DNA from 2 places in the Pseudarthrobacter sp. MDT3-1 genome. Region 2 is predicted to be linked to the other one. Evidence: predicted binding sites of a transcription regulator. Region 2 holds the regulator's gene; the other holds the start of a gene.
What was found. Region 2 encodes Rex, which represses fermentation and respiration genes when NADH is low (regulators of the CRP and FNR family bind a similar motif). Its sites were predicted from a motif close to CTTGTGAANNNNTTCACAAG; they were not measured.
Positions count from the first base shown of each region.

Region 1 (10,865 bases), on a different contig from region 2:
AGGAAATCCTGTACCGGACTGTCCACAACCAGACGGCCAAGGGGGCCGTGGATATCGCCCTGTGGGACGTCATTGGCAAGACTCTCGGGCAGCCGGTGACAAAGCTGCTGGGCGGGTACTCCGACTCGCTCCGGGTCTCCCATATGCTCGGCTTTAAGCCTGCCCAGGAGTTGCTGGCATTGGCGCTGGAGTTCCGCGAGACCTATGGCATCAACACCTTCAAGCTCAAGACCGGGCGCCGTCCCCTTCACCTCGACATCGAGGCCGCCCGGGTACTGCGCGATGGCCTTGGCGAGGACGCTGAGCTTTACATGGACGCCAACCGCGGGTGGTCCGCCAACGAGGCCGCCGAAGTGCTGCGACGCACGGCGGAGTTGGGCCTGCAGTTCCTGGAGGAACCCGACGACGCCCGCGAAGTCCTCGGGCGCCGTCGCCTCGTGGCGAACTCCCCCATCCCCATCGCTGCGGACGAGTCTGCTGCCAATCTAGGTGAGGCCGCACGGGAAATCCTCACCGGGGGCGCGAACCTCCTGGCTGTAAAGACGGCACGGTCCGGTTTTACCGAGGCCGCCAAAATCGTGGGGATGGCCGAGGGTATGGGCATCGACGTTTATATTGGCAACCAAATCGACACTCAGGTCGGCACCGCCGCCTCGGTGGTCTTCGGCGCTGCCTTCGCCCATACGGCCAAGCGTGCGGCGGAGCTGTCGAATTACCTGGACATGGCCGACGACCTCCTGGCCGAGCCCCTGGCCATCACCGGCGGTCGCATCCGTGTTCCCGAGGGACCAGGCGTGGGCACAGCCGTTGATGAAGACAAGCTCTCCCTGTACCGCTCAGACCGATGACATCCCAACCTCCGAAAGTAGATCCGTGAAATTTCTTGTCCACATGGACGTAAACCTGCCCGCCGACCTCCCCGCCGCGGAAGCCGCGGAGATCAAGGCCAAGGAGAAGGCCTACTCGCATGAGCTACAGCACTCGGGAAAGTGGCCGGAAATCTGGCGAGTGGTTGGGGAGTACGCCAACTACTCAATCTTCGACGTCGATTCGAACGACGAACTTCATGAGATCCTGCAGAACCTGCCGTTGTTCCCTTTCATGGACATCTCGGTGGTGCCGCTCGCCAAGCACCCGTCCGACGTCAAGTAAACGCCGGGTCAAGTCACACCTGCTTACTTCAGAACAAGCTGTGTTCCGGGTCAGTCCTTGGCCCGGAACACAGCCGCAAGTTCGCTGCGGGAACGGATTCCCATCTTCCGGTAGACCCGCGTCAGGTGGTACTGAACCGTCTTCTCCGCCAGGAACAGAGCCCGCGCCGCCTCCTTGTTGGTAGCCCCGGCCGCTACCAGTTCGACCACCGCCCGTTCCTGTGCTGTTAACTGAAGGTGGTGGTCGCTGGCCGCCATGAGCACGGGATCGGCCGGATCGGGCAGGTTACCGACGTCAAGACCTGTTGCTTTGAGCTCACGGTCGCACCGTTCCACGTACGTGGCCGCCCCAAGGGAGTCGTACAGGTCGCGGGCCACGCGCAGGACCGAGGACGCCAAGCGCCGTTTGCCCGCCCGGCGCATGCTTTGGCCGTAGGCAAAGCTGACCCGCGCCCGCAAATACGGCCGGTTAAGCCCGCGGAGGTGGCCCAGGGACGTCTCGAAGTGCTCCCTGGCAGTGTCGGGGTCCCCCTGCGCGGCCACGAGTCGGCCCCTCGCCCACGCCATCCGCGCCAGATCCGAAGGCACTTCCCGCTCTCGCGGAACCCGTTCAAACGCGGTAAGGAACGAGTCGGCGGCGTCGAGCTGATCAGTCATGACAAGGGCGTTGACGTAGGTGTCCTGCCAGGGCCAGAAGGACACCCGGTTCTCAGTCCAGGGGTCCAGCTCCGTCAGCGGCTGCAGCACAGCCAAAGCGCTTTCATAGTCGGCCCGAGCCTCGTGGAAGCGGGCACGGGCAAGGCTTGCCGGCACCTGCATGGCCCGGTAGGTCCCCGGCTGCACCGCTGCCTGTGAAACGTAGTATCGAGCCCGGTCCCAGTCCCCGCGCATGGACCAAAGCTCCGCCGCTGTCCAGTACAGCAGGGGCCGGATCAGCGGCATTCGCGAGGTTTCGAGGCGGACAGATGCGCGCGCCACGGTGGCAGCAGCCGCATCCCAGTTGCCAAGCACCAGGTGGGTACGCGCCAGCCAGGCCTCGGCCCACAGGGAAATCCGCATCGAGCCGCCACGGTACTCAGTGGGAGCAGCCGCCTCGAAGTTAATCAACGCTGACTCAACGTTGTCAAGGCGCAATGCCAGCCAGCCGGCACCCATCTGGACCCGCTGCTTCTGGGCGTTCTCGGCAGCATGTTCGAAGGCCCGGTGATAGGAGGCCTCCGCCTCCGAAAGCCGGCCCTGTGCATACAGGCCCAAGCCGTAGATTGCCTCTGACTCAATGTGCGCAGGGGTTCCCGGCTGCGTAAGTTCCATCGCCCGTTCGGCCCAGCCGGTAATCAGCGGGCCGTCCCAGGACGCTACCCCGTGCAGGACGAAGCGCTGCGCCACCTGCGCGGCGGCCGCGGGATCACGCTGCGGGTTGCAGGTGCGCCACGCCATCTCCAGCTGCGTCTGCGCGCTGTCATTTTGTCCCGACACAGTAGAGAGGTATCCCAGGACTGAGGAGCGGAGCGGTGAGGACGGCAGGGCGTCCACTGCCGCGCTCCACATTTGGGCCTGGGCTATATTGCCGGAACCCACCAGGGCGTCCACGGCTCTCAACAGCCTGTCGTTCCGGGAACGGGTGTCCTGGGAAAGCCGGGACGCGGAGAACAGCGCCGTCGAGGCATCCTGCCACACCCCCAGCAGGGCCTGGCCCCGGGCGTGCTCCTCCAACTCCTCAGCAAGGGCCTCGTCTGCTCCGGGAGTCGCTGAGACGCGGTGGCCCAGACGTTCACCCTCGGGCTGCACGGCCTCAGCTGCCAGCCGGTGCAGCGCGATGCGCCGGCTGGGGACGATCTGTTCGTAGATGGCCTGAGCTGTGCCTGGTTCAAAGAACACAACGGAAGAACGGGCCTGATCAACAGTCAACCCCAGCAGCCCTGCCCGGTGTCCCTCGTCGAGTACCTCCATGACCGACTCCAGCCCGCTGACCTGGGAAACCTCCGCCAGACCCGCGCTGCGTCCGAGCACGGACGCAGCCTCTGCCACAGAGACCAGCCCGGGAGACGCGGCCGCCAGGACGCTGCGCATCCGGGCGCGCACCCGGGAGCTCGGAGGCAGGGTAGGAAACCACGTCTGCCACGTCTCCGCTGGTAACTCCTGGAGCAGCTCGACGACCGGTTGCGCAATTCCGCCGGTGTGCTGGACCAGACCGTGGGCCGCCGTGGCACTAAGGTCGATGCCGAGCCTCGTCCGGGCAAGATGCTGGACCTGCTTGGGCGTGAGCGGATCCAGCGGGATCCGGGTGACCTGATGACCTGAAAGGAAGTCCAGGGCACCTACGGGGACACGTGTTGCGTCATCGGGGTTGATCGTGAGCAGGAACAGAATCATTTTTCCGTGCAGCCGGCGCATGACGAAGGTGAGGATGCGCAGGCTCTCGGCGTCGAGTTTGTGAACGTCGTCGACGGCGACAACTACGGTGCCGTGCGACTGCAGTCCTTCAAGGTGGGCGCTGAGCGTCGAAGCGTAATTGACCACCTGGGCCGGCATGAGAGCCGCGACGGGGCCAGCGGGAACCGGCGGGCCGCCGTCGTAATCCTTTGCCGAGCGAAGCGGCGCGGCGAGCATAAGCTGGGAGTAACCGGCGAGGGCAAACTGCGCCTCCCATTCGTCGCCCATGGCGGACAGTACGCGGACACCACGGACCCCGGTGCGGCAGTGCTCAAGGAATAAATCGAGCACTGCGGTCTTCCCGGAGCCCGATGGCCCGGAGATCACCACTGCGCCCACATGTCCCTTGCGGACAGTGCGGAGAATCTCCAACAGCTCCTCGAAGACCTCCCGCCGGCCAACGAGCGGAAGGTCCTCCGCCATTTCACCGCTTATGGAGCCCGTCGTCATGACCGCAATCCTACTGGAGCGGACCGTACGGCCCTGGCGGCGGGAATTCATCACGGCGGCCTTAGCCCAGGTCCCCGCCAGCAACTGGAAGGATGGTTCCGGTGAGGTAAGACGCTTCATCTGATCCAAGGAATACGATCGGCGCGGCCTGTTCGTCCAAGGTCCCGTAGCGCTTGAAAAAGGAAGAATCCACGGTTTGGTCAACGATCACCTGGTACCAGGCCTTTTCCGTGGAGGATTCGGCCTCGGGCCCCCGCTTGACCTTGCGGGGCGGCGCCTCGGTACCCCCCGGTGCGGTTGCGACCACGCGGATGCCTCGTCCGCCCACCTCCATTGCCAACGACTGCGTTAAGGCATTGACTCCGCCCTTCGCCGCTGCATAGGGCACCCGGTGCAGCCCGCGGGTGGCCACCGAGGAAACGTTGACGATGGTACCGGAGCCCTGTTTCAGCATGGCCGGCAGCACCGCCCGGCAGGTCCAGAGGGTGGGAAAGAGTGAGCGGCGGATTTCCTTCTCGATCTTCTCCTCGTCGTACTCTTCGTACGGGCGGGCCCAAATCGTGCCGCCGACATTGTTGACCAGTACGTCCACCCGGCCGTGGGCGGCCAGCGCAGCCTCCACGGCCTGCTGCGCACCTGCGAAGGTCTCAAGATCTGCGGTCACCGAGGTAGCCGAGCCTACTGAACCGGAACCCTGGGCCGCCTCCTCGATCCCTTGCGCCACCTCATGGACCAGGTCGGACCGGTCCACGAGGACAACGGCGCCGCCCTCGGCCCCGATCCGCTCCGCTACCTTCTGGCCAATGCCCTGGGCGGAGCCGGTCACAAGAGCCACCTTGCCGGCATAACGGCCAGGAGTAATGAACTGTCCAGCATATGGCTGCGTCATCAGTGGGCGGCCTTGGCATCGATCGCGTTCGCCATGGTGTCCTTGGCGTCGTGTGCATGGGCCATGATGACCTCGCGCGCCCGCGCCTTGTCCTGACGTTCGAAGGCGTCAACGATATCCAGATGGTCCTGCGTGACCCGCATGAAGATGCTGGTTCCCGCCTCGAAGGCCGCCGCCATCTGAGCATGGACGTCGAGCCGGCGGTAGGACTCGAGCAGCATGGGGTTGTCGCAGACCATAAAGAGGTATTCGTGGAACTCCTCGTTGGTCCGCGCGAACTCATCCGGGTCCTGGATGGTGCCACCGGTGACAAAGCGCGTGGTGGCCTCGGCAAGCCGGCGGAACTGGTGCAGCTGCTCCTGGCTGAGCCGGCCCAGCATCAGCTCGCTCACTGCGAGCTCCAGGCCCATGCGCGCGTCGAGCTGGGCAAAGCTGTCCTCCTTGCGGAAATCCAGCCGGCCGGTCTCGAGGGACGAGACGGCCTCGCTACGGCTCATGGTGTCGCCTTCCGCCTCGATCTTCGCCACGGCTGCCGGTGCACCTGTCTCCGCGTCGCCGCCGGTGGTCTCCTTCGGGGCAAACCGCTCGAAATAGAAGTTGGCGGGCTTGATGCCCTCGGAGTCCAGCCACTTCGACACGGCATTGACCATGGGAGGCGGCCCGCAAAGATAGATGTCAACATCGCCGTCGAACAGGTGCGCGGGCGCAATGATCTGGGTGACATAACCCGTGTTTGGAGCAGACGTGCCCGGTTCGGAAGCAATGTAGTCCCACGTGAATCCGGGCAGCTTCGCCTCATATTCCCGCAGCCAGTCCAAGCCAACGATGTCCGCCTCGCGGGTCAAACCATAAATTAGGTGGACGGGCACCGACTGCGGATTCTCGGAGAGCTTCTCAAGGATGGACAAGAGCGGGGCCAGGCCGGTACCGCCTGCCAGGAGCAGCAGGGGTCGCTTGGGCTCGCGCAGGAAGAACGAGCCGTAGGGACCCGTGAATTCTATGGTGTCGCCCACCGCTGCCCTGTCGCGCAGGTATTCGGACATCGCACCTTGGGGCGTCACCCGCACCATGAACGACGCATCGTGCACCTCGGGGCCGCTGCTGAAGGAATAGGAACGCTCCGCGTCGGTTCCGGGGACCTTGACGTTGACGTACTGGCCCGGAAGGAAGGCCAGAGCATCCCGGTTTTCCACGTCCAAGGTGAAGGACACCGTTGTTTCCGTGTGCTTGTTGAGTTCCTTCACGGTGGAAGTGAAGGTGGTGGCCGAGGTCTTCGCCGACTCCGACGTGGCAGGGATCTGAATGGCCAGATCGGACTCCGGCACTGCCTGGCAGGTGAGCATGTAGCCCTTTTCGAGCTCCTCCTCCGTCATGGCGTCGTCAATGTAATCACCCGGATCGAAGGAACCGGAATCGCAAAACGCCTTGCAGGTGCCGCACGCACCATCACGACAGTCCGACGGAATGTTGATGCGTGCCTTGTACGCGGCGTCCATCACGGTCTCGTAGTCGCCGACCTTGATGACTTTGGTGACGCCATCCTCGAAGCTGAGGGCTACTTTGTGGCCCATGATTTCCTCCTGGCTGGGGATCGCGTCGTAGCGACCCGGGAAAGTGTGGATGTGCCCGCCGGGCACGGTTTTGAAACGGTCAAGGCCGGGGCCGGGCGGGCACCGGCACGCTGCCGTCAGATCATGTAGACGTCAACCACGTGGTGGATGTAGTCATTCTTGAGGACGACCTTCTTCTTCATGATCACCGGCTCCCCGCCGGCAAGATCGATCGTGTAGAAGCTGGTCCCGAAGTACGTGTCCGTTGTGTTGTAGCGGAAGTACAGGGTGAACCAGTTGAAGCGCACCTTTACCTGGTCGCCGTCGTGCTCCACGATCTCGATGTTTGTGATGTTGTGCCCGGTGCGGGGCTCCGGGAGGGAGGTGGCCGAGGACCGGTCCGTCTTGATCCGGAAGACCCGGTCCTCAATGCCGCCGCGGTTATCGTAGTAAATGAGCGAGATCTCGTTTTGCGGGTCCTCGGTCAGCCGGTCGTCGACGTCCCATGCGGGCATCCAGAACTCGGAGTCCGGGTGGTAGCACTGGAGCCAGTCATCAAATTGGCGCTCATCCAGCAGCCGGGCCTCCCGGTACAGGAAGGCACGGACGGTTTCGAGCGTGGCGATCTCTTCGGCGGTCTTGAGCGCCGGAGCAGGTTTTGTCAGGTTGATCATGGGTTATGCACTCTCTCTGGTTCGACGTGGACGCGGTCAGGCAGTGACGGGGAGGCTATCCAAAGCGGAGCGCTCCGCCTCCGCCAAGCCCCGGTCCATGACTTCCTTCCAGTACCCGTGCTGGATCGGGTAGAGCCCCTCGTCCTCCGTGCGCACCCCGGAGGCTATGACCTTGGTCATACCCAGCGCCCGGGCCTGCTCGTCGGGGCCGGCGATCTCGTGGGTGGACCCGCGCGTCATGTCGTTCCACGGCGCCGAGGTGGCCCAGTAAGTCTTGTTGCAGGATCGGAACTCTTCGAGGTCGTCGGGGGTGGCCATGCCCGTCGCGTTGAAGAAGTCCTCGTACTGGCGGATGCGCTTGGAGCGGTTCTCCTGGGATTCGCCCTTGGGTGCGATGCAGTAAATGGTGACCTCGGTCTGGTCCGCGGAGATGGGGCGGAAGTGGCGGATCTGGGAGGAGAACTGGTCCATGATGTAGACATTCGGGTACAGGCACAGGTTCCGCGAGATGTTGATCATGAAGTTGGCCATTTCCTCGCCGTACTTCGCCACGAGCTCCTCGCGGCGGTCCCACAGCGGGCGGTCCTCGGGGTTGGTCCACTCCTGCCATAGCAGCAGGTGGCCGTGGTCGTAGGAGTAGAAGCCGCCCTTGACCTTGCCCCACTTGCCGGCGTCCATGGCCTTGGTCTTGTTGGCGGAGTCGCCTGCGCTGCGGCGGGCGGTGGTGGCAGCGTAGTTCCAGTGCACGGCGGTGACGTGGTAGCCGTCGGCGCCGTTCTCCGCCTGCACCTTCCAGTTGCCGTCATATGTGTAGGTGGATGAGCCGCGCAGCACTTCGAGTCCCTCCGGGGACTGGTCCACGATGGAGTCGATCACCTTGGTGGCGTCACCCAGGTGCTCTTCGAGCGGGAGCACGTCCGCCTTCAAGGAACCAAAGAGGAAACCGCGGTAGGAGTCGAAGCGGGCAACCTTGGTGAGGTCGTGGGAGCCCTCTTTGTTGAAAGTCTCCGGGTAGCCGGCGTTGCGGGAGTCCTTGACCTTCAGCAACTCACCGGAGTTCTTGAAGGTCCAGCCATGGAACGGGCAGGTGAAAGTGGTGCGGTTGTCCGTCTTGCGGCGGCACAGCATCGCGCCGCGGTGGGAGCAGGCGTTGACGATGCAGTTCAGGTTCTCGTCCTTGTCGCGGGTGATTACTACGGGAGTGCGGCCGATGTTCGTGGTGAAGTAGTCCCCCACATTGGGGATCTGGGACTCATGGGCGAGATAAACCCAGTTGCCCTCGAAGATGTGCTTCATCTCCAGTTCGAAAATATCCTCATCGGTGAAAATTTCGCGCTTGGCCCGGATGACGCCGTTCTCACGGTCGTCGATCACGGCGTCGGAAAGGACCTCACGGACATGGGTCAGGTTCTCGGTCATGGCTGCTCCTTCATTGGAGGGTGCTATACAAATTTGGCGGAAGGTCCGGGCCAGCCGGGGGCGCCGGCGGGGGACGTTGTCAGGCAATCCTGCCCTATCGTGACCACCCTCACATCAGGCAAACACCTAGGTTCGACCAAGGGTGAAATTATGTAGGCTTCATGACTAAAAAGCGGCCAAATTGATATTTGTGGCGTCCTTATCGCGAGGCCTATCATGAGACAGACATCACGCGAAGCCACGTCACCGCGGAATTACACCCCGGCGCACTGAGACTCGCACCGGGTGCAGGAACCCTTCCTCCCCTGTTCAACGAAGAGTATGGAGAACACCATGACTGACACCCAAACGGACGCCCGTAAAGAGGACGAGGGCACTGCCGTCGAAGCCGGTTCAAAGGCCACCGAGCGCTTTACCGCCTCAGGAAAGCTCGCGCAGCTGGACGTGCCGAAGGAAAGGGTGAGCCTGCTGGCAGGGGCACTCATCAAGGCCGCCAACGACATCGTCGTCGAACACGAGGTCACCTACGAGGAATACAACGCACTCAAGGCCTGGCTGATCAAGGTAGGGACAGACGGGGAATGGCCGCTGTTCCTGGACGTGTGGCTGGAACACACTGTCGAGGACGTCAACTCCCAGGACCGTCCGGGCACCGTGGGGACCATTGAGGGACCCTACTACGTCCCCGGCTCCCCCGTGCTCCAGAGCCCTGGCACCGTGGAGATGCGCGAGGACGAGGAGGGCACCCCACTGCACTTCACGGGCCGCTTCACTGATACCGAAGGCAATGCAATCCAAGGTGCCCAGGTGGAAATTTGGCATGCGGACAGCGCCGGGTTCTACTCCCAGTACGCCCCGGGCCTCCCCGAGTGGCTCTTCCGCGCCACGGTCAAGGCGAAGGACGGCGGCCGCTTCGAAATCAACACGATGCGCCCGGCGCCGTACCAGATTCCCACGGACGGAGCTTGCGGGCAGCTGATCAACGCGGCCGGGTGGCACGCCTGGCGCCCGGCGCACATCCACATCAAGGTCTCCGCGCCCGGCTTCCAGCCTGTAACCCAGCAGCTGTACTTCCCCGGCGATCCTCACAACGACGATGACATCGCATCGGCGGTCAAGCCCGAGCTGATGCTGGACCCGCGGCCGCGCACGGACGGCCAGTCCGGCGAAGAAGTGGTCTATGACTACGTCCTCGCCAAGGAAGGCCAGCACAAGTAGGAACCACCGCCCGAAATCGGTGCCGGCGCCTCGGCTCTTGCACGGACGGCGCCCCGGAGTGCCAACTCCGGGGCGCCAGTGTTTTTTTCCGCCGTTCCCAGGAGCCAGAATGCCGCGATCCCGCGAGATCCAGCCCGCTATGCCCCACGCGGAAGCCGCTGTGGCCCCGGAGTCCCAGCCGCTGCTCGAACGCCCGGGGGTTCGCCCCGCGGGGGTGCGCCAATTCCTCCGTGACCTGGGCACGCCCTACGTATCCAACGGGGTGATCGGCCTCATCTTTGCCGGCTCCGGCCCGATAGCGGTCACGCTGGCCGTTGGAACGGCGGGCGGACTTACCCAAGGCCAGCTCGCGTCCTGGGTGTTTGCCATCCTCTTCTCGGGCGGGGCGGCGACCCTGTTCATGTCGCTCCTCTATCGCCAGCCCCTCGGCTTCGCCTGGTCCATTCCCGGCACAGTGCTCTTGGGCCCGTCCCTGCAGCACTTGTCCTTTCCGGAGGTGGTCGGGGCGTTCTTCACGTCCGGCATTCTCATCCTCGGGCTGGGTGCCACCGGAATGGTTCGCCGGATCATGGCAGCCGTCCCGATGCCGATCGTCATGGCCATGGTGGCCGCTGTGTTCCTGAAATTCGGCACCGACGTCGTTGCCTCAGCCCAGGCGAACCCCGTGGTGACTGTCCCGATGGTGGCCGTCTTCCTGGTCCTCTCGGCCGTGCCTGCCCTGGGCAGGTTCATTCCCCCGGTGCTCGGCACCCTTGTGGTCGGTTGCCTGGCCGTGGCGGCAAGTGGTCAGTTTGCCCTCCGGGAAAGCGGACCGATTCTTGCCACCCCGGTCTTCACCCTTCCTGAGTTCACCTGGGCTGCCCAGCTCGAACTGGTTGTTCCCCTGGCCCTCACCGTGCTGTTCGTTCAGAATGGCCAGGGCGTCGCCGTTCTCGGTGCCGCCGGCCACAATCCGCCGATCAATGTCTTCGCCATCGTTTCAGGCGCGTTTTCCTTGCTCAACGCTTGCTGCGGCGCTGTTTCAGCCTGCGTGACCGGCCCCACGAACGCCCTCATGACCTCCTCGGGAAGCAGGCAGCGC
Region 1 is NZ_JBTNDX010000041.1:8,445-19,309, reverse strand. It holds gene ACX80X_RS19895 (mandelate racemase/muconate lactonizing enzyme family protein) at 1-848, shown strand, start outside; gene catC (muconolactone Delta-isomerase) at 874-1,152, shown strand; gene ACX80X_RS19885 (AAA family ATPase) at 1,203-4,034, opposite strand; gene ACX80X_RS19880 (1,6-dihydroxycyclohexa-2,4-diene-1-carboxylate dehydrogenase) at 4,096-4,923, opposite strand; gene benC (benzoate 1,2-dioxygenase electron transfer component BenC) at 4,923-6,494, opposite strand; gene benB (benzoate 1,2-dioxygenase small subunit) at 6,611-7,147, opposite strand; gene benA (benzoate 1,2-dioxygenase large subunit) at 7,184-8,566, opposite strand; gene catA (catechol 1,2-dioxygenase) at 8,888-9,784, shown strand; gene ACX80X_RS19855 (benzoate/H(+) symporter BenE family transporter) at 9,894-10,865, shown strand, end outside.
Region 1: benA (benzoate 1,2-dioxygenase large subunit) is a predicted target of Rex. The motif match lies at 8,663-8,682, and genes of this name have one in related genera.

Region 2 (10,865 bases):
GTGGCCTGGACCTGGTGGTCAACAACGCCGGCCTGTCCATCTCCAAGCCGCTGCTCGAAACCACCGAGAAGGACTGGGACCTGCAGCACAACGTGATGGCCAAGGGCTCTTTCCTGGTTTCGAAGGCCGCGGCGAAGGTCATGATCGCCCAGGACATGGGCGGGGACATCATCTACATCTCCTCCAAGAACTCCGTGTTCGCGGGCCCGAACAACATCGCCTACTCGGCCACCAAGGCTGACCAGGCCCATCAGGTCCGGCTTCTCGCGGCCGAACTCGGCGAATACGGCATCCGCGTCAACGGCATCAACCCCGACGGTGTGGTCCGCGGCTCCGGCATCTTCGCCGGCGGCTGGGGCGCCAAGCGCGCCGCGGTCTACGGCGTGGACGAGCAGGAACTCGGCAAGTACTACGCCCAGCGCACCCTGCTCAAGCGCGAAGTCCTGCCCGAGCACGTGGCCAACGCCGCCGCGGTCCTCACCAGCAACGAACTGTCCCACACCACCGGCCTCCACATCCCCGTGGACGCCGGGGTGGCAGCAGCCTTCCTCCGATGAGCAGAACCGCATCCCATGCACAGGGCGGTGTCGACGGCGGCGGTACTTCCGCCCGCAGCGTGTTCGCCGCCGTCGACATCGGTGCCTCCTCCGGCCGGGTCATCCTTGGCCGGATCACCGGTTCCATCGTGGAGCTGGAAACGGTGCACCGTTTCCCCAACGGTGTGGTGGAGCTCGACGGTGGCCTCCGCTGGGATTTCGACGCCCTGTTCGCCGAGGTACTGGCGGGCCTGAGCGCCGCCGCCACTGTGGCGGCGGTGCAGGGCGAGACCATCATGAGCATCGGGATCGACACCTGGGCGGTGGACTACGGCCTGGTCAACGCCGCCGGCGAGCTCACGGCCCAGCCGTACAGCTACCGTGATGACCGCAGCCGGGCCGCCGTCGCGTCCGTACACCGGAAACTGGACCCAGCCCGGCTCTACGGCACCACCGGGCTGCAGTTCCTGCAGTTCAACACCCTGTACCAGCTGGCCACGGAGCGGGATCTGGACGGTCTGCAGGCGCTGCTGATCCCGGACCTCATCGCATTCTTCCTGACGGAACAGCGCCGCACGGAATCCACCAACGCCTCAACCACAGGTCTGTTTGACGCCGTCGCGGGGGAGTGGGCCTCCGAGTTCCTCACCGCCCTGGGCCTGCCCAAAAACCTGTTCCCGCCGCTGATCGAGCCCGGCGAAACCGTAGGCACGCTGCTGCCGGAGATCGCGTCCAGGGTGGGTCTGCCGGCCGGCACCAAGGTGGTGGCCGTCGGCTCGCACGACACCGCCTCCGCCGTCGCCGCCGTCCCGTCTGAGAAAGAGAATTTCGCGTACATCTCCTCGGGCACCTGGTCTCTGGTGGGGCTGGAACTGGATCAGCCGGTCCTGACCGAGGCCAGCAGGGCAGCGAACTTCACCAACGAGCGCGGCGTGGACGGCACTATCCGCTACCTGAGGAACATGGGCGGGCTATGGCTGCTCAGCGAATGCCAGCGGACCTGGGCCGCGGAGGGCTTCATCCCGGAACTCGCTGATCTGCTGGCCGCCGCAGCGGCGTTGCCTCCGGGTGGCCCGCAGATCAATCCGGACGATTCCGCCTTCATCGCCCCGGACAACATGCCGGAGCGCATCCGCGCCACAGTCCGCCACACCGGGGAACAACTGCCTGATGACCCCGCGGCCATCACCCGCTGCATCATGGACAGTCTCGCCACGGGCTACGCGCGCACCATCGCGGACGCCGAACGCCTGGCAGACCGCACCGTGGACATCGTCCACATCGTGGGCGGCGGATCCCAAAACAGACTCCTCTGCCAACTCACGTCCGACACCACCGGCAAAAAAGTGGTGGCCGGGCCGGTGGAAGCGACCGCCCTCGGCAACATCCTGGTCCAAGCCAGGGCCGCCGGGCACGTCAGCGGGGGGCTCACGGAACTGCGCCGACTGGTGGTGTCTTCGCACGAGCTGCAGACGTTCACGCCGCAGCTTTCGCGGCTGTAGCACCCGCCACCCAGCAGCACCTATCAAGCGCGACAGGACCGGACAGCAGCATGCCCCTCTTCGACCTTCCCCTTGACCAGCTCCGCGGCTACACCTCGAGGGTCACGCCGCCCGCCGATCTGCAGGACTTTTGGGACGCCACGCTCGACGAGGCCCGGACGTTCCCGCTCAACGCAACGTTCGGGCCGGTCGAGAACCACCTGTCGGTCATCGACACCTTCGACGTGACGTTCGCCGGCTACGGCGGTGCACCCATCAAGGGCTGGCTGCACCTCCCGGCGAATCGGCGCGCCGGAAGCCGGCTGCCCGTCGTCGTCCAGTACGTCGGCTACTCGGGCGGCCGCGGCCTCGTCAACCAGGACACCAAATGGGCGCAGGCCGGCTATGCGCATTTCATCATGGACACCCGCGGCCAGGGCTACGGCGGGATCCTCGGCCAAACGGCGGATCCCCACCCGTCCGCGGGCGAGGTGGCCTACGCGGGGCTGATGACCAGGGGTGCCGGCAGCCGCGAGGACTACTACTACCGCCGCGTGTACGTGGACGCGTTCCGTGCGGTGGAAGCTGCCCAGTCCCACGCTGAGGTGGACCCGTCGCGCGTGGTCCTGGCGGGAGTCAGCCAAGGTGGCGGCATCGTGGTGGCGGTTGCGGGGCTGGTGGCGGGCAGGCTCGACGGCGTCATCGCCGCGCTGCCCGACGTCCCCTTCCTGCAGGACTTCCCCAGGTCCATAGACATCGCGGCCCGCGGCCCCTATCCGGAAATCGCGGCGTTCCTGGGCAGGCACCGGGACCGGTATGAGCCGATGCTCGCGGTCCTGAACTATTTCGACGGCGTCAACCTTGCGCGGGCGGCCACCGCACCGGCCCTGTACTCGGTGGCGCAGATGGACGATGTCTGCCCGCCCTCCACCGTGTTCGCCAGCTTCAACGCCTACGGCAGCGGCTCCGCGGCACAAAAGGATATCGAGGTCTACCGGTTCAACAACCACGAGGGCGGCCAGGGGCACCACTGGATCGGGCAGCTGCAGTACCTCCGCGAGCTCCTGGCCTGACTCTCAAGTGACCAAGTAGGTAGCGCCATCTGTCGTTTTGGACGCTCAAAACGACAGATAGCGCTACTCAGTTGGGGGACGAGCGACTGACTTAAGCCCGGATTTCCATGTGTGACGGCCGTGATTTTGCGGCTGTCACAGCCCGCGGTTATGGTTTGCCTATGACAAACCGTTGGTATGCGTATTTTTCGTTGGCTCTGGAGGAGCCCGCGTCTAACTGACACGCATCCATCTTCCTTCAGAGCCAACAGGGCAGAGATCATTCTCTGCCCTTCGCCATTTCTCCGGCGGGTTCTGATCTGGGCCCGCTTCCTATCTGGAACAGGACCCGAACATGAGCACCGCGACAGCCACTCCCTCAAAATCCACGTCCAATCTGCGCGTCAGCGAATTCACGCCGCTGCCCACGCCCCAGGAGCTCATCGCCGAGCTGCCCCTGGATGCCCGGGTGACAGACGTCGTCGAGCGTGGCCGCGACGAAGTCCGGGCCATCATGGACGGCGTGGATGACAGGCTGCTGGTCATCGTGGGCCCGTGCTCCATCCACGATCCCAAGGCTGGACTGGAATACGCCCGCCGCCTGGTCAGCCAGGCCGAGAAGCACCGTGGCGACCTCCTGATCGTGATGCGCACCTACTTCGAAAAGCCCCGCACGACGGTGGGCTGGAAGGGCCTGATCAACGATCCTCGCCTGGACGGCAGCCATGACATGGTCACCGGGCTCCGGACCGCCAGGGAATTCCTGCAGCAGGTCACCGCGCTGGGACTGCCCACCGCCACCGAATTCCTGGAACCCATCAGCCCCCAGTACATGGCGGACCTCATCTCGTGGGGAGCCATCGGGGCGCGCACCACCGAGAGCCAGATCCACCGCCAGCTTGCCTCCGGTCTCTCCATGCCCATCGGCTTCAAGAACGGGACCGACGGCGACCTCCAGGTTGCGCTCGACGCGTGCGGCGCCGCCGCTGCCGCCCAAGCATTCCTGGGGATCGACGGCGATGGCCGGGCCGCGCTGGTGGCCACTGCCGGGAACCCGGACACCCACGTCATCCTCCGAGGTGGACGGAAGGGCCCCAATTACTCAGCGGCCGACGTCGAAAGCGCCTCCGCCAAGCTCGCCGGCAAGGGGCTCAACCCCCGGCTGATCGTGGACGCCAGCCACGCCAACAGCGGCAAGAGCCACCACCGGCAGGCGGAAGTGGCGCTGGAAATCGGCGCACAGCTGGAGGACGGCGGCGAGGCGGCACAGGCCATCGCGGGTGTCATGCTGGAGAGCTTCCTGGTGGGCGGAGCCCAGAACCTGGATGTCACCGAGCATGCGGCGGGCCGGGCGGAACTGGTCTACGGGCAGAGTGTCACGGACGCGTGCATGGATTGGGACGTCTCCGTTTCGGTCCTCGATCAGCTCGCGGCGTCCGCCCGGAAGCGCCGGACCGCTTAATGATTGCCCGGATGACTTTCACTACAGCCCCATGAACCTCTAGAGTATCTAACACATGGTTGGTGGATGGCTCAGCATCGGCACACCGAAATATGAATCAAAGCTGGGGTACTGTCGTCATCCATCAGCAAAGGAATAGGGAAATGTCCGCAGAACAGAACTTCTCGAACGCGAAGTTCCTGACCGTGGCCGAAGTGGCCGAGGTCATGCGCGTCTCCAAAATGACCGTCTATCGGCTGGTCCACTCCGGCGAAATGCCCGCCGTGCGTTTCGGCCGGTCGTACCGGGTGCCGGAGAGCGCCGTCGAGCAGTACCTCAAGGGTGCTGTGGTGGACGGGCACTCCGAAACCGCCTGAGCATTACCTGCGGTCAGTGGGCATCGCCAAGAAGCGGTACCCTGTTAAGGAACGTTTTACGTCATTGTAAGAATCTGTCAGTTGTTTCAGTCTGTAGCTCTGTCCACGGACCATTTCCATCAGACAGGTACTGCATCTAGTTTGTGAGGAACTTTCGTGGGTTCAGTTATTAAGAAGCGTCGCAAGCGTATGGCCAAGAAGAAGCACCGCAAGTTGCTTCGTAAGACCCGTCACCAGCGCCGCAATAAGAAGTAGAGATACTTCGACAAGCGTGAAATGCCCGTTGCCTATCCGGCAGCGGGCATTTTTTGTCTCCGCGAGGTCGCCATCGACGTTTCACCGTCGCTTAGCGTTCAGCCTTTCCCAACCCTCGCAAGCTCGGGCCGGGACCCGCGGGCTTTCACTTCCGCCGATAGGCGGTCCGGCGGTCGCTGGGCGACCTCTGTCCCGCGATCGACGGCGATGCGCTCCTACGCGAAACATCGACGGCGACCGCTGTGGCGGCAGCTTATGCCCGGGGGCCGCGCATCCGGGAGTATCCGCGCCAGAGCCCGTAGACGGCGCCGCCGGCCGTTGCTGCCTTGAGCCCCAGGGTGGCGGCGCGGCGGCCCGCACGGAAGTCGTAGACCGGCCAGTTGTTGTCCCGAGCGTGGCGGCGGAGCCTGGCATCAGGGTTGATGGCTACCGGGTGCCCCACGAGGGTCAGCAGCGGGATGTCATTATATGAGTCGCTGTAGGCCCAGCACCGCTTGAGGTCCAGGCCTTCGGCGTGGGCCAGGGCCTGCACTGCCACTGCCTTGGCGGAACCGTGCAGGATGTCGCCCACCAGCCGGCCGGTGTACATGCCGTCGGCAACCTCGCCCACGGTGCCCAAGGCTCCGGTCAGGCCGAGCCTGGTGGAAATGACCGCGGCAACCTCGATGGGGGTTGCGGTAACCAGCCAGACCCGCCGGCCCACGCGCAGGTGCTGCTGCGCCAGTGCCTTGGCGCCGGGCCAGATCCTGGACGCGATCATTTCGTCGTAGACCTCTTCGCCCAGGGCCTTGACGTCTTCCACGGTGATGCCCTCGGCGAGGGTGAGGGCGGAGTCGCGGACAGCGTGGACATCGTCCATGTTCTCGCCGCGCGCCACAAATTTGAACTGCTTCCATGCGAACCCCGCAGCCTGCGTCAGGGTGAAGGCGCCGCGTTGGTGCATCTTGCGGGCAACATGGAAGAGGCTGGCGCCTTTCATGAGGGTGTTATCGACGTCGAAGAAGGCGGCTTCGCCGGTCTGCATCAACGCATCCGGCTGGGTCACCACAGCGACGTACTTCTCCTCGGGCATGTCCACGAGTCTAGTCAATACTCGGTGACCAAGATTTCAGTGCCAGCGCGAGTGCCAGCGCTCGCCCGGATACCCGCGTCGCCGTACGCCCCGCCGTCGGCCGCTGTCCTCTGCCCAGCTCTCTGCCCTGAAGGGCGATACGGTTAAGGCATGGCAAAACCCGAGGTAGTCCTCATCACCAAAGCAGACTGTCACCTGTGTGCAGGAGCGCGCGACGCCGTCGGACGCGTTACTGCCTCGCTGGGACTCGGGTGGACGGAACAGCAGGTGGACGAGCTGCCGGAACTGCGTGAGCGGTACGCGGAGGAAATCCCCGTAGTCCTGGTGGATGGAATCCAACGCGATTTCTGGAAGATCGACGAAGCCCGGCTGGAGCGCGTCCTCAAACGCGCCATGGCCCAATCGGAAAGCGGCCTCGCAGAATGACACCGGCTTTGTTGGCACCAGCGGCGGGGCTCTAGAGTGGAGTCACGACGCGATGGGATGGAGGGGATAGTGACTTCACTGGATCCATCTCCCCATGCTGTCCAAGGTACAGAGGCTGGCCACAGTACACAGCCCGTCCACGGTGCCGAGTCCACCAAACAAATACCGCCCGCAGCGGTGGCCCGGCTGACCATCTACCTGCGCGCCCTTAACACGCTGCTGTCCGACGGCGTCGAACGGGTATCTTCGGAATCGCTGGCGGAAGCGTCAGGAGTGAGCTCGTCAACCCTTCGCAAGGACCTTTCCTATGTGGGTTCCTACGGCACGCGCGGAGTGGGCTACGAAGTGCAGTACCTGAGCCGTCACATCTCCGCAGCCCTAGGGCTGACCCACGACTGGAAGGTCGCCATTGTTGGCGCGGGTAACCTCGGCAAGGCCCTGGCCCGTTACGGCGGCTTCGAGTCCCGCGGGTTTGACGTCGTGGCAATTTTCGACGCCGACCAGATGGTGGTGGGCAATGAAGTCGGCTGGCTGCGCGTCAGCGACGCTGCGGACATGGAGGCCGTGTTGCAGCGGACGGGCGCCAACATGGTGGTCCTGGCACTTCCGGCCCACGTGGCGCAGGCCGTGTGCGACCGCGTGGTGGCGGCCGGCGTCCGCAGCATCCTGAGCTTCGCCCCCGTTATGCTGCAAGTCCCCGAGGGCGTCAACCTCCGCAAGGTGGATATGGCCACCGAACTGCAGATCCTCGCCTATCACGCACAACGGGCGCAGACCCCGGACCAGACCGCCTAGTTCGTCGGCGGCTGATGGGGCCCACGTCCGTTAGGGTGTGGATGCGACTCGTTGGTACTACTGCCCGTAGGGGTTGCCAGGCGTGGTGCCCGGGGCGCCGTACGGGTTAGCGAACGGCTGCTGCTTGCGGAAGTAAGGTGCCGCGGCCGGCAGGTAGAGCAGCACGATCGCTGCGATCCCGGCCAGCGTCCCCACGGTTCCAAGGCTCGGTGGTCCGAAGAGGCCGAAAATGGACAGTGCCGCGAAAACGGTACCGAGGATGCGGGCCCAGTTCTTGCCCTTACGGACGAAGAACGCCACCAGCGCGTACAGCCCAGCGCCGATGATGGCGAAGACCACGAGCGACCCGGCGAGGACACCCTTGAAATCGTCAAAGGCAAACTCCGTGCCGGTAGCGCCACCGCTGCGCATGGCGTCTTCGAAGGCGCGGCGCATCGCCGGGTCATCGAGCATGCCAATGCCCATCAGCAGGCTGATGACATACACAACACCCGCGCCAATCAGCAGCCAGAACGAGATGTTGACCAGCTGGGGAACCCCGTTGGATCCCGTGGCCTGCGGCTGCTCGGACGGGTACTGCGTGTAAGGGGACTGCCCGTACGGCTGTTGACCATAAGGCGGAGGCGTGGGCTGGCCGAACTGCGGCGGGTTGTTCTGGCCATACTGCGGGGCGTTTTGCCCGTACTGCGGTCCGTTTTGCCCGTACTGGGGTGCCGGGGGAGTCTGCTGGCCATACTGCGGTGCGTTTTGCCCGTACTGGGGCGCCGGCGGTGTGGGCTGCCCGAACTGCGGGCTGTTCTCGCCGTATCGGGGCGCTGGCGGCTGGTTGCCGGGCTCGGGCTCGTTCGGAACGGGAGGCGGGACAGGCGTGCTCATGAGCGGTCCTTTGCAGGTCGGATGTCAGTTCGGCTGCTGGGTGCAGTCCAACTGGCCTGCCCCCAGTACGGCTTACTTCCCACCGTACCCCCGGCGGGTGCCGCGGGGGATCATTCCGGAGAGGTATTCCCACAGAACTCAGCGGGGGTCGCGCAAGACTGTGTTTCTACTGGATCCGGTCTACGCGCGGCCCTTGGCGGCGTTGAACCAGGCCTGCGAGTTCGGCAGCCACATGAGCACCGTTGCCGCGGCGCTGATGAGGAAGCCCAGCCAGTTGTTGCCGATGCCTTGGCCCATGCCGCCGCCGCCCACGCTGCCGCCAAGCACGGCGAGCACCAGCGAAACGCCGGCCACGATGGTCAGCGCAAGTCTTGCCCATTCCTTGCCCTCCTTCATCTTCAGGACCAGGACAATCTGGGCCGCCGCCAGGGCCAGTGCCACCAGGACGAGCAGGAGGACCACAACGGCCAGCCCGGGTGCCACGACGAACAACGCCAGCGAACCCAACACGCCGAACAGGCCGCCAAGGACTCCCAGCATGCCGCCGATGAGCCAGATCCAGTACGAGACCTTGAGCTCGGTGGGCAGCCCGGTCACGCTGAACATGCCGGAGAACCCGGCCTTGGGCATAACGTCGTTGAAGTTGCGGGGGCCGTCGGTTGGCATCTCAAAACGGAAGCCGCCCGGCTGGCCCGGCTGGTTGTATGGCTGGCCGGGCTGCGGGTAGGCCTGGCCCGGCGCGGGATAAGCCTGGCCCGGCTGCGGGTAGGCGGGTGGCGGCTGGTAGCCGGCCGGAGGAACGTTCCGGGCAGGAGGAACGTGGCCGGCAGGCGGCTGAGTGGCAGGCGGCTGAGTGACGGGCGGCTGGGCGCCGGGTTGCTCGGCGTCGGGCTGCTGGGGCTGCTGGGGCTGCGGTACTTCACTGTTGCTCATGGGTCACACTGTAGACCGCGGATCCGCCGGTATCTAGGGGATAAAACAAAGCACCCCGGCCGCCAGATTCCGGGGAAACATGGCGGCCGGGGTGCTTCAGGAAGAAAACTATGCTGCGGGTGCGATGAACGCGAGCTCCAGGTTGACGGCAACCTTGTCGCTGACCAGCACGCCGCCGGCTTCCAGCACGGCGTTCCAGGTCAGGCCGAAGTCCTTGCGGCTGATGGTGGTTTCGGCGGAGACGCCGGCGCGGGTCATGCCGAACGGGTCCACGGCCACGCCGTTGAACTCGGTCTCAAGGGCAACGGGGCGGGTGACGCCCTTGATGGTGAGGTCCCCGGTCAGCTCGTAGCTGTTGCCCTTGGCCACGAGGCTGTTGGAGACGAAGGAGATTTCCGGGAAGGCCTCGACGTCGAAGAAGTCTTCGCCGCGGACGTGGCCGTCGCGGTTGACATCGCCGGAGTCGAAGCTGGCGGTCTGGATGGTGGCGCTGATTTTGGAATCGGCCACGTTGTCGGCGAGGTCCAGGGTTGCCACGGCATCCTTGAACTGGCCGCGGACCTTGCTGATGCCTGCGTGCCGGACGGTGAAGGCGATCTCGCTGTGCGAGTTGTCAAGGGTCCAGGTGCCGGTGGTGACGTCTGCGGGAAGAGTCATGGTGTTTCTCCTTGGGTTTGTCGGGTGGTACGTCCGGATAGCTTGACGCTTCATCTGTTGAATCCTCAACTATCCGCTGCATCCAGTATAAACATGCATTTGCATGTTTTGTTCCCCGTTCCGGAACATTTTTCCAAAAGTTTGAGTTCTACTGGATGTAGAAGATTTCGGATAGCACGCCATCTTTGAGAAACTGGTAAACATGCCCCAATCCACTGTCCATCTGCTCCGCCACGGCGAGGTCCACAATCCTGACCGCGTTCTGTACGGCAGGCTGCCCGAATTCCACCTCTCCGAGCTGGGCCGCGAAATGGCGCAGATGCTCGCCGCCCACTTCGCCGAACGTGCCGCGCGCGGGGCAAGGATCGTCTATCTCGCGGCGTCGCCGCTGGTCAGGGCGCAGGAAACAGCGGCCCCCACGGCGGAGGCGCTTGGTCTGGAACTCCACACGGACAGCCGCATCATTGAAGCGGAAAACTACTTCCAGGGCATGAAGGTCACCAAGGCCGAGCTCCGGAAGCCCAAGCACTGGCCCCACCTGGTCAACCCGTTCCGGCCGTCCTGGGGCGAACCGTACAAGGCACAGGCCGCGCGCGTCATGTCAGCTGTTGAGGACGTCCGGCTCCGGGCCATCGAACTGGCCGCCGGGGACTACGGAACCGATGGCCCGGAAGCCATCATGGTCAGCCACCAGCTCCCCATCTGGGCCACCCGCCTCAGTGCCGAAGGCAGGCCGCTGTGGCATGACCCGCGCAAACGCGAGTGCACGCTGACGTCCATCACCTCCCTGGTGTTCGACGACGACGGCTCGCTCCTGCGCGTTGAGTACAGTGAGCCCGCTGCCGTACTTCTTCCCGGTGCCGCCAGCACCCCCGGAGCCTGACATGACTGGCCCTCGCGCAACGTCCCGCGCAATTTCAGGCACAGCGTCCCGCCGTGCCGTTCTCGCGGCCGGCGGGGCCGC
Region 2 is NZ_JBTNDX010000020.1:43,231-54,095, reverse strand. It holds gene ACX80X_RS15375 (bifunctional aldolase/short-chain dehydrogenase) at 1-557, shown strand, start outside; gene ACX80X_RS15370 (rhamnulokinase) at 554-2,038, shown strand; gene ACX80X_RS15365 (acetylxylan esterase) at 2,089-3,090, shown strand; gene ACX80X_RS15360 (3-deoxy-7-phosphoheptulonate synthase) at 3,425-4,531, shown strand; gene ACX80X_RS15355 (helix-turn-helix domain-containing protein) at 4,675-4,887, shown strand; gene ACX80X_RS15350 (30S ribosomal protein bS22) at 5,044-5,142, shown strand; gene ACX80X_RS15345 (HAD family hydrolase) at 5,396-6,214, opposite strand; gene ACX80X_RS15340 (glutaredoxin family protein) at 6,365-6,640, shown strand; gene ACX80X_RS15335 (redox-sensing transcriptional repressor Rex) at 6,710-7,435, shown strand; gene ACX80X_RS15330 (hypothetical protein) at 7,493-8,311, opposite strand; gene ACX80X_RS15325 (hypothetical protein) at 8,492-9,244, opposite strand; gene ACX80X_RS15320 (YceI family protein) at 9,353-9,901, opposite strand; gene ACX80X_RS15315 (histidine phosphatase family protein) at 10,104-10,784, shown strand; gene ACX80X_RS15310 (TlpA family protein disulfide reductase) at 10,786-10,865, shown strand, end outside.